One region of the uncultured Virgibacillus sp. genome, then DNA from elsewhere that is predicted to be linked to it. Evidence: riboswitches for the same ligand, from Rfam matches in the RefSeq annotation. Region 1 holds a riboswitch; the other holds the start of a gene.
What was found. A riboswitch is a leader RNA that binds a small molecule or an ion and turns the genes downstream of it on or off. The one in region 1 is predicted to bind thiamine pyrophosphate.

Region 1 (5,839 bases):
AACCATTGGCTTTGAACCGTATGAGAAAAGAAACATTAGATGCGATGTGGACTGCAATAAAAAAATATAAGCATCCCTTTGTAGAGTATCTTATGAACAAGGCCAAACTACTTGGACTTAACAAACTAAGTATTTATGATGTTGGAGCACCAGTAAACAAAGTGGTTAAGACTTCGTCGTTTGAAGAAGGGGCTGACTTTATTGTCGAACATTTTAATCAGTTTAGTCCCCAAATGGCTGATTTTGCGAAAATGGCCTTTGAAAATAGGTGGATTGAGGCTGAGGATCGTCCAAATAAGCGTCCGGGAGGATTTTGTACAAGTTTCCCTGATAGTAAGCAAACACGCATTTTTATGACTTATTCAGGTACTTCATCTAATATTGCAACGTTAGCTCATGAGTTAGGGCATGCTTATCATCAACATGTAATGAATGATGTAAATGGACTTAATCAACGGTATGCAATGAATGTTGCTGAAACAGCGTCAACATTTGCTGAAATGGTTGTTGCAGATGCGTCGGTAAAAAGCGCACGTTCGATTGCGGAAAAGAAAAGTTTATTAGAGGATAAGATTCAGCGGAGCATTGCTTTTTTTATGAATATACATTCCCGTTTTATCTTTGAAAGGCGTTTTTATGAAGAAAGGAAACAAGGATTAGTGCCAGTGAAAAGATTAAACGATTTGATGATAGAAGCACAGAAAGAGGCATATTGTGATGCATTATCGGAGTATGATCCTAATTTTTGGGCATCTAAATTACATTTTCACATAACAAGGGTGCCATTTTACAATTTCCCTTATACATTTGGTTATCTTTTCAGTCTAGGTATCTATGCAAAAGCACAAGAAAACGAAGATAGTTTTGAAGATGCATATATTTCGCTTTTAAGGGATACTGGTCGCATGAACGTAGAGGATCTTGCTAAAAAACATTTGGATACAGATTTAACTAAGCCTGAATTCTGGGAAGCTGCTATTCAATTATGTGTCAATGATGTTGACGAATATCTTTCGTTGTAACGCTGTTGTGTTTTTACGATATGTCATGTACAATACTTGTAGTAAATAGGCAGTGAAAAGTAGTTTCTTATTTATTCCACATGTAACTGATAGTAAGAACCCCACTTCAAGGAATAAAGTGAAACCATTATTGGTAAGTGGGGGAATCGACTGCCGGTAAATGTCTGATTAGTTTATCTCTCAATCAGAGGTATAAACAAAAACCCCCACTGATTGAAGTTTCACTAAACAGTAAGACAAAAGAAGCAAATATAAGTTAGAAGCCTACAGGGGGAGCCAATTGGCTGAGAGTGAACATAACTGTTCTTACCCTTTGAACCTGTTAGTTAGTACTAGCGTAGGGATGGTGGCTTTTTTGATGGACAGAAAAGTAATGTGAGCAGATTCCCCATCAGGAAGTCTTCCCCTTGGCATTGCTTTTTTTGTATGGATAAGTTACTTAACTGCATAAAAAAGGGGAGGAGAAAGATATGAGGAGCACATTATTTTTAGTAGAAGTAGCCATTTTTGCAGCTTTTGCATTTTTATTGGATTTTATACCATTTTTATCATTTAAGGTTTGGGCTCAAGGTGGCTCCATATCCTTTGCGATGATACCGATTTTTATTGTCGCATTTCGCTGGGGGGTCAAGGGCGGTTTATTAGCTGGATTGCTGTTGGGAGGATTACAATTATTATTTGGGCCAACAGTCTTCGTACCCCTACAAGGGTTCTTAGATTATATTGTTGCGTTTACCGTATTAGGTTTTGCAGGAATTTTTGCAAAACCTGTCCAAGCAGCAGTTAAAGAAGGAAAAACGAAAATAAGCCTATATTATATTGCTGTAGGCGTGTTTTTAGGATCAGCTTTACGCTTTTTAGCCCATTTCACTGGAGGGATTGTATTCTTTGGTGAATTTGCGCCAGAAGGTCAGCCTGTATGGTTATACTCGTTGCTATATAACGGGTCGTACATGTTACCTGGCTTTATATTAAGTACGGTTCTTGTGTTCTTTTTATTTCAAAAACAACCACGTACACTATTACGTATGTCCGCTTAATCTAGAAGTTTTCCTCATAATAAACATACGAAGATTAGTGGGTAGTTATTGACTCGAGGATTTTGCCCACTATTTTCTATTTAGTAGTTTAGAGTTATAGTGAGAGGTGAAAGCAAGCTTAATCAATTGCGGCAATTATTATCGAGACTGATAAAATGATTATTCAGAGTAAGAAATATTTTGTTTTTTCCCAAGCTCTTTATTATCTTTATGTCATAACAAAAGCGCATTAGAAACGTAGCGACTGGAGCTAGTCAGCTCGTAGGGCGGGCGATTGTGAAGTCACATCGTTTCTGGGCGCTGGAGCTGGACGCGGCTCAACACGCCCCTATTTATCCAAATGGGTAAATTTTATATTTTCTTCCTAGACTATGAGAAAAGCTGCTTCACCCAATTAGAATTGGTGAAACAGCATTGATAACTTGCCTATCATAAGCAAGTTATCTTTTTCTTACTGACAGATTAAAACGTTTAATTATGAAAAACTACTGTATAGTAGAGATTTATGCTTTTATTGTAAATACCTATTAACTTCCTCATGGTTAGTTACAATCAAGAGTACTTTTCCTTCATCCATATCTTCCTCATAGTTTTCAGCTTCTGCTTGAGAGAATCCTATTTCGGTTAATTTCGTTCTTAGTTCATCACCTTGTGTACTAAAAAGATTACCAACGGCATGTCCAATATCCATTTCCCTTATTCCTATGGTATTCGCATCCGCACCATCAGCTATTCGGTTTGTTCGATCATCATCATGGGATAAAACATACACATCTTCTTTATGAATACCTTTATCCTTTAGTATTTGAATAGCTTCCTTTAATTGCTGATCATTTGTATATTCTTTTATAAATGGTTTCATTAAAATTACCTCCTTATCAATCTTTCATTATTATCATACCCAACGCTAGAAGAACTAAACATGTACGAATTGCATAGGCTATAGCACATCCATTGGAGAGGAAGAGGTTGGCGTGGAGCTTTCAATATCCCATATTTTATATGGTTTGTTTACCTTACTAATTATAGGCACAATGGTCATGCGGAAGGGGATCGTATTACCAACGTTATTTGGTACATTTATTATTGCGTGGGTTTATAAAGGTAGTCTAATTGCTGGATTTACCGCAATATTTCATGCAAATCTTGTAGCAGCACAAGAACTATTTAGTATTTTTTTAATCATCACCTTTATGCTTGCGTTATTAAATTCATTACGTGATTTAGGTGCAGATAAACGAATGATTCAGCCAATACAAAAAATAATGGTAAATGGTCATATATCTTATTTTGTTTTAGTTATTGCTACCTATTTGATATCTCTATTCTTTTGGCCAACACCAGCAGTACCCCTAATATGTGCGCTTTTGGTACCCGCTGCAATCCGAGCAGGTCTACCAGCAATTACGGCTGCAGTAGCAATAGCAATAGCTGGTCAAGGAATGGCACTTTCCTCTGATTATATTGTGCAAGTTGCCCCCAATTTATCTGCTATCTCAGCAGGAGTAGAAACAGCTGTGGTTGCCGATCAAGCACTTATTTTGTCACTTATAACAGGTGGTATTGCTATTATGCTTGCTTATATAATGTATCGAAAAACAATTCGATCGAAGGAGGATGTGCGAAACAACATAGAACTTGAAAACATTCAAACAACAAAGGAGTATACACAAAGTCAACATACGAATGAACTACGTGTATGGAGTAAATTATTTGCTATTCTTGTTCCTCTGGCATTAACTGGCGTCGTTAGTTACATGGTTTATGAAAAGCTTAATACAGGAAGAATGAGCGGATTAGAAGGAGGAGATGGAGCAGCATTTATTGGTGGTGTTGCAGTTATCTTGCTATTATTATCAACCATTGCATTTCGTAGGCAGCATGCGCTCGATTATATAACAACACATATAACAGATGGATTTGTTTTTGCTTTTAAGGCAATGGGTCCGGTTATTCCAATTGCTGGATTTTTCTTTTTAGGTAGTTCAGACTTTGCAGGAGCTATTTTAGGTATGGAGGAGCGTGCACCTGCATTCCTATTTGATCTCGTTCAATCGACTCAGGAATATCTTCCACAAAGTGCATTGTTAGCCGGATTCAGCGTTTTGCTTATTGGTATTATTACAGGGCTTGATGGCTCTGGTTTTTCAGGGCTTCCACTTACTGGTTCTCTAGCGGCATCATTACAAAACGGTTCCATTGATGCAACCACCCTTGCAGCAATAGGGCAAATGGGTTCGATATGGACTGGTGGTGGTACGCTCGTTGCATGGTCTTCTTTAATCGCTATCGCTGGTTTTTGTGGTGTATCGGTAATGGAATTAGTACGTAAAAACTTTATACCTGTTATCGTAGGATTAGTCATTACAACAATTGTAGCTGTAGTTATTTTATCCCGCATATAACTGGCAGTAAGCCCCCACTTCAAGCAATAAAGTGAACCCAAAATGGATAAGTGGGGGGTCAACTGCCAGTAAATGTCCGATTGGTTCACCTAACCATCCGTGGGGGATAAACAACCTCCTCCACGGATGGAAGTTTCACTTTATCCCGCATATAACTGGCAGTAAGCCCCCACTTCAAGCAATAAAGTGAACCCAATATAGGTAAGAGGGAGATCAACTGCTAGTAAATGTCCGATTGGTTCAAAGGCCTTTAGGTCATACTCTTGTGGTACTAACAATCAGTAGGGGATAAACAACCTCCCCACGGATTGAAGTTTCACGTTTTATAAATTGTATGAATGGACTCAAATAAAAAGGTGGTCCCTTATTAAATATCCTTCCTGTATAAATAAGGGATTACCTTTTAAACCATACATAAGGGTCAATGAATCATGTAAAAGCAGAAAGACAGTACTAAAATAAAGCGTATTCACATATTCTCATACAGATACGTCTTTAAAAAATTACGTGCTAAAATTGGACGGGTCTTTATTTGATAAAGGGAGGGATAAAGAAGTGTCAGGTATTTTAGTTGCATTAATAGGTATGATCGTTTTTGCATTAGGTTATCGCTACTATTCGCGTTTTGTAGCGGAAAAAATTTTTAAACTTGATCCAACCTATGTGACACCAGCACATCGTTACAGTGATGGAGTGGACTTTGTTCCTACAAATAAATTCGTACTATGGGGGCATCATTTTACTTCGGTTGCTGGTGCTGCACCAATATTGGGTCCGGCAATTGCCGTTTATTGGGGATGGCTGCCAGCTTTCCTGTGGGTAATACTTGGAACTGTATTTGCTGCGGGTGTGCATGATTTTGGAACATTGGTCTTGTCAGTGCGAAATAAAGGTCAATCTGTAGGTACATTAGCACATCGTTTAATTGGTCAACGAGCGAAGATACTGTTTTTATTTATCATTTTAATTCTAGTGTTAATGGTCAATGCGGTATTTGCATGGGTAATTTCAAATTTATTTATATCTTACCCAGCAAGTGTGCTTCCTGTATTTATTCAAATCCCATTAGCTATCTGGATCGGTTATGCTGTATATAAACGAAACAGAAAAATGCTTATTCCATCCGTGTTAGCATTAGCAATTATGTATTTAACTGCAATTGTTGCTAGTAAGGTAGAATTTCTTCAAATTGATCTCGTTCATTATATGGGTGGTGAAGCTGGAGCTGGTTTATTTGGTTTAGGAGCGGTTTCTTCGGCATTTCTGATTTGGATCGTCATTTTGATGATTTATGTCTATATTGCCTCAACACTTCCGGTTTGGAAATTATTACAGCCACGAGATTTTATTAATTCACATCAGCTTGTAGTGG
Region 2 (5,839 bases), on a different contig from region 1:
TGGAATATGCGAAACTTCTGTGGTAATCGTAACGGTTGTGATGACCTCGTCATTATATCTCTACTCACGAGGAGGTTAAACTATTGCACGGATATTCCAGTTGTGTGAAAAGAGAGCTAAGTTTTGGGATGTAGTATTTGTGTTCTTTTTTAGAAAAACCCCCGCTGTAAAGCTATAACGTGCTATGAAAAGTAAAAATGCTATAAAAATAACTACTGAAAAATATCTGATTTCTCTCTAGTTAAGGGACTCCTCGTCTAAAATTGTCCTTTATACCAGCTAAAACACCCCAACTTAATAGAAATCATAATAATAATGAAAAAAAGGAGAAGCATACCCACCAAAAAAGTCCAATCCTGCCATTTAACCGTAAATGTTCTATAAAAGGTGCGTTGCCTCTCGCCGCTGAATCCTTTAGACTCCATAGCTACTGCTGTTCGTTCTGCTTTGCGAATTGCTCCGGCAAGTAAAGGGATTGCATAGCGTTTATATTGTTGTATGGATTCTTTTATTCCGTTAGCTCTTCGTACCCCTCTTATTTGATGTGCGGCACGGATTTGGTTAAGCTCATCTTTCATTAAAGGTAAAAAGCGATACCCAGCTAATACCCCATAAGCTAATTTTGGAGATAGCTTGCATTGCTGCATGAGACTTAGAATGAAATGCACCATATTTGTCGTGAAGATAAACATAAATGATAAGGATGCGAAGGCAAGCATCCGCAATGTTAATGCTAACGCTACCGTAACATCTTCCTTTGGTATATCCCAAAATAGAATCTCCATGGTATCATGTGGTCGATTTGGTTCATCAGCAAAGGCAAGCGTTGTCCAAAGCATACCAACGGATAATAGGATGATAATTAAGAAATAAAGCATGTATCGTTTCCAAGCAATTTTTCCACATACGAAAGTAAGGAGGATGGTGAATAAGCAATAAACTAGTGGTGTAAATGGATCAAACACAAAGGTCAATAGACACACTAATAGAATAACGGTAAAAGCTTTAATGCTTGGATTAAGTTGATTTAATAGCGAAGTCATGCTGATTCACCTCCAAATGTTGTTGCAGTTGAATTCGGGTTGGGTAGTCTAAGTGCCATCTTCGTAAGTCCGAATCCTTCCATAATTGGTCTGGTGATTGATCTCTTATAATTTCTCCGTTTTCTAAAACAAGGACACGGTCCGCATATTTGTCGACGATATCCATGTCATGTGTAACCATGATAATGGATGTGCCTTTGGCATGCCGTTCTTTTAACATTTGCATAAGCTTTAAGGTAGAAGCGGCATCCTGCCCGAAGGTAGGCTCATCTAGAAAGAGTATTTTTTGTTCATCGACAATCATTGTGGCTACACTGAGTCTCCTTTTTTGTCCCTGACTTAGCGAATAAGGATGGCGATGCTCGAATCCTTGTAATTGGCAATTGACTAGGGTGTAATGTACTTTCTCTTCTATATATGATTCTGAATATGGATGCAGACGTAAGCTGTAGGCAATTTCATCAAATACAGTGTCTGTAATAAATTGGTGCTCCGGATTTTGAAACACGTATCCAATCTCTTTTCGCAATAATTTTTCCTTCCAATTACGGATAGGATGCTGACGTAGGAGAATGTCTCCGTGTGTAGGAGCTTCAATACCACTAAGTACTTTTGTTAACGATGTTTTGCCGCTTCCATTAGCTCCAATGATTGCTACAAATGAGCTCTCATACAGATCGAAATCAATTTGATGAAGTACCCTTTTTTGTTTTTTATTTTGAGTAACACGCGAAGCAGATAGTATAATGTCTGCTTGGTGAGCTGCTGGTATTGTCTTTTCTAAAAAGCTATTGTCCATATATGTAACTAATGATGGGGTATCCTTGATTGTTAACGGTGGACTGATATAAGCAGCTTTGTTTTGTTCGGCTGCTGTAAGTACAAGTTTTGTTATTTTTGGCAGGCAAATCCCCTCTTCTAGCACGCTTTCTTTATTATCCGAAATGATCCGTGCTAGTGGGCCATCATACATACATTTTCCGTCCTTAGATAATATGAAAGAACGGTCGATAAAAGATACCCAGCCTTCCAATTGATGTTCGATAACGATTATTCCCATTGATTTTTTCTGTTTAATGGTTTGAATAGTCTTGATAAATTCTTGAGTCGCTTGTGGATCTAAATTGGCGGTCGGTTCATCCAAGATAAGTATCTCTGGTTCTAGTGCTAGCACACAGGCTAATGCTAATTTTTGTTTTTGTCCTCCAGAAAGGGATGAAATGACAGAGTGCTTGTCATCTATTAAGTCAACCATTTGTAATACTTCGTCTATTTTTCTAGCTATTTCAAGCGGCGGTGTACAAATATTCTCTAGGCCAAAGGCAATTTCATCTTCTACCGTTAACATACAAAATTGGCTTTCTGGATCTTGGAATACGACGCCAACTTGTTTGCTAATTGTACCGGGATGTGCATCGTGTATAGATTGACCGAATATGGTAACATCACCTGTCATTTTACCGTCTAATTCACGCGGGTATATACCATTTAAACAGTGTGTTAACGTACTTTTTCCGCTACCACTTGGTCCAAGTAGTAGCATGGTTTCCCCTCTGTCTAACTGAAAGCTCAGATTAGAGATGATTGGTTTATCATTATCTTCATGAAACCAGAGTGAAAGATTAGATACGTTGATCATGATGCGGAACGTTCCTTTCTGATTTGTTTACCAAGCGCAAAACTAGATAGTACGCCTGTTTTCGCGAGTGAATCACTAATTGCTTTTCCGAGCAAACCTGAAATGATTGCCCCACTAATCATTCTTATACATAACATACCTAATATGTATGGAGTACTTAAGGCAGTATAGCCTGATCTAAAATATCCCCAAACAAAACTAAATATAGCTGCTCCAACACCGGCTAACATTAATACCCAAAGTGAATAGCGTTTCCATTTTGTTAGCGCAAAGGCAGCTTCTGCGCCAAGACCCTGTATAATACCCGTAATAATAATGATTGGTCCCATAGCATTACCGAGGAGCATTTCTACCGTTGCAGCAATTGTTTCTGACAAAAATGCAGCTCCGGGTTTACGAATGATATAAGCCGCAATAATGGATACAATAAACCAAATACCAAATATAAAGTCATATCCTATGGGTCCCATGAACGACACGAGAATTTTTCCAATAGGTAAAAATGCTAAATAAACGATACCGAAGACTACGGAAAGAACAGACATAACAATTATTTCCTTTAGCTTCCAATTATTCAAAGTATCTCCCCCTTTTTAGATGGGCTATTTGCAGATATGGTGGTTGTCATAACTAGATGTGATGAATAACTACTTTCTAAATTTGTAAAAACACGTTCAAGTCCATCGAATATAAGTTTTCCATCCCCGTCTAGCCTTGTAGCATAGTGGATAGAGCTAACCTTAACCCCATGGAGCTTCATTTCCTCAATTTGGTTATAAATGATGTTCATATAATTTCCTCCACCCAACGGATAAAGGGAAAATTTGCCGGCAACTTCTTGCTGAAGGTTATTTGTATTTAAATTTAATCGATGGTCGTCCGTTGATAGATATACATCCCCATCGGAGTCTCCCGGACAGCCGATGGAGTAGGTGGCACTAAACACGACATGGTGTCCTGTGCTAGCCGCATGCAAAAAAAGTGCCTTGGTTACATCAAAAACATGTGTGATCTTGCCACGTACACAGGTTTCTACATCTGTTGTTTTAATCCAAACCTTAGATGTATCTACGTTTTTCAGTGAAGTTGTAATTACATCTACAAATTGATCTGTCATTGGATAGATGGCAAAAGAGCAACCAGCAATCCGACTATTAATACAGTTCAATGCTTGTTCGTTCATATCATTTTCCTCCTAATAAATAGTCATGTCAGTGAAGTTATACATAAATAAAAAAGACTGCATTCTTTGGGAATGCAGTCTTCAAAAATATATGTAGGCTATGCCTATAAAACGATATATGAACGACTGCACTTCCCCACGCTAGTATTATCTAGATCGGGTTATAAGGGTCAGAGTAGTCTCTTCTCAGCCATGTACATAGCTCCCCTAGTGCAATTTAAAATAGATATGCAGTTTTTATGTATTTATATATTCTACTAATAGAATAGTTCAATTAGTGCTTTTTGTAAATACGATAAGTGATATACTGTGAAATAAAGCAACTTATAGAACTGCTAGACTTTTTGACTTGATACCTCACATTGCAATGAAGTACATGAACAATGTAATCAAAAGAGTAATAAGCTAAAATGTTGGGTGTATAAGAGAATAGTGAGCAGTTATCATTCTCTAGAATTATACTTATTCTGTATCCGATGTACCTCGTCCATTAACTCGTTGCCAATAATCGTAGTCATCTGATCGTATACAGCTTTCCATGCATTCTTCCATTGCTCTCTTTCTCTTGTTGTAAGAAAGTGAATAGTAACAACATCTTTTTTTCTTAATTCACGTGTATAATGATCATTCATCTCAATCGCGTGACGTTTCCCCCAATCCGTTGCTTCACTTAAGGCAGCTTGAATGGCTGATTGATTATATTCAGATAATGATTCCCAAAAAGGCTTATTAATAAAAACACCGTATCCGAGATAACCGTGATTGCTCATAGTTACAAACGGTTGATGCTCATAGAATTTTTTAGAGTAAATATTAGAAATCGTATTTTCCTGTCCATCAATAAAATGTACTTCCAAGTTTTGATAAGTTTTATTAAATGGTAAGCTACTTGTGCTAGCATGTACTTGATTAAATTGTTCCTTAATAACAGGACTAGGCATAATACGGAAATGGAGTCGGTTTACATCATCTGGTAGTTTGATAACGTGTACTTGATTCGTAAGCTGTTTATAACCGTTATACCAAAAAGTCAAGCCCTTCACGTTTGTATTATGAAGGTTTGCAAGCAATGTTTTCCCTATTTTACCCTCATATGCTTCCGTTACTGCCTCGTGTGTAGGGAATGCATAGGGGAGATCAAGGATACCCCATTTGGGAAATAGCTCACTTACCTTAGCTGTTGCCGGGGCAATCATTTCAACATTCCCATTTTGGATGGCTTCCCACTCATTGGTGTCATTATATAGAGACCCATTTGCATAAATGTGGACTTTGATTCTTCCATTTGTTTTTGCTTCTACAAGTTGAGCAAACTTCCGGGCTGTTTGTCCCTTTGGTGTGTCAGTCGCAACAACATGACTAAACCGAATGATGATTTGTTCACGTAATCCCTCTTGTTCATCATCATAATCATCTGTTCCACGAATTGTCTCGAAGTCAATTCCAATTACGACAGCGGAAACAAGTCCTGTTATAATAAATGTTAGAATTATAAAAAAGTTTCGCAAATAATTACCTCCATGAACTAAATAGAGAAAGTTCAGTGTGTGGTCATTCATCCCGCATATAACCGCAGTAAGCTCCCGCTTCAAGTAATAAAGAGAAACCAATATGGGCGATGGATCGACTGCCGGTAAATGTCCGATTGGTTCGGGCCTCCATGGAAGTAGGTCACAAAGGCGTTGCCACAGGAAGTGGCGAATGAAGCCTTTGTACGTATTTGTTTTAGTAAAAACGGACGGAAGTTTTACTTTATCCCGCATATAACTGGCAGTAAGATACCCACTTCAAGCAATAAAGAGAAACCAAAATGGGAAGTGTGGAACAACTGCCAGTAAATGTCCGATTGGTTCACCTAACCATCCGTGGGGATAAACAAAACCCCCCCACGGATGGAAGTTTCACTTTATTTTATCATAATATTCTATCAATCATTAAACTTAAGGAGAAGTGGGGAATGGTAAGTCTTCGTAA

Region 2: another riboswitch for thiamine pyrophosphate. It lies ahead of Q1A47_RS03765 (YkoF family thiamine/hydroxymethylpyrimidine-binding protein); the one in region 1 lies ahead of thiT (energy-coupled thiamine transporter ThiT).

What each region holds. Positions count from the first base shown of each region.
Region 1 covers NZ_CANMAB010000095.1:6,650-12,488, forward strand. The annotation lists gene Q1A47_RS16635 (M3 family oligoendopeptidase) at 1-1,022, shown strand, start outside; TPP riboswitch at 1,282-1,384, shown strand; gene thiT (energy-coupled thiamine transporter ThiT) at 1,493-2,062, shown strand; gene Q1A47_RS16645 (general stress protein) at 2,574-2,924, opposite strand; gene Q1A47_RS16650 (hypothetical protein) at 3,037-4,467, shown strand; gene Q1A47_RS16655 (hypothetical protein) at 4,453-4,581, opposite strand; gene Q1A47_RS16660 (hypothetical protein) at 4,608-4,745, opposite strand; gene Q1A47_RS16665 (carbon starvation protein A) at 5,023-5,839, shown strand, end outside.
Region 2 covers NZ_CANMAB010000009.1:50,392-56,230, forward strand. The annotation lists gene Q1A47_RS03750 (energy-coupling factor transporter transmembrane protein EcfT) at 258-1,043, opposite strand; gene Q1A47_RS03755 (ABC transporter ATP-binding protein) at 1,018-2,682, opposite strand; gene Q1A47_RS03760 (ECF transporter S component) at 2,679-3,260, opposite strand; gene Q1A47_RS03765 (YkoF family thiamine/hydroxymethylpyrimidine-binding protein) at 3,257-3,865, opposite strand; TPP riboswitch at 3,982-4,084, opposite strand; gene Q1A47_RS03770 (DctP family TRAP transporter solute-binding subunit) at 4,309-5,373, opposite strand; gene Q1A47_RS03775 (sensor histidine kinase) at 5,676-5,839, shown strand, end outside.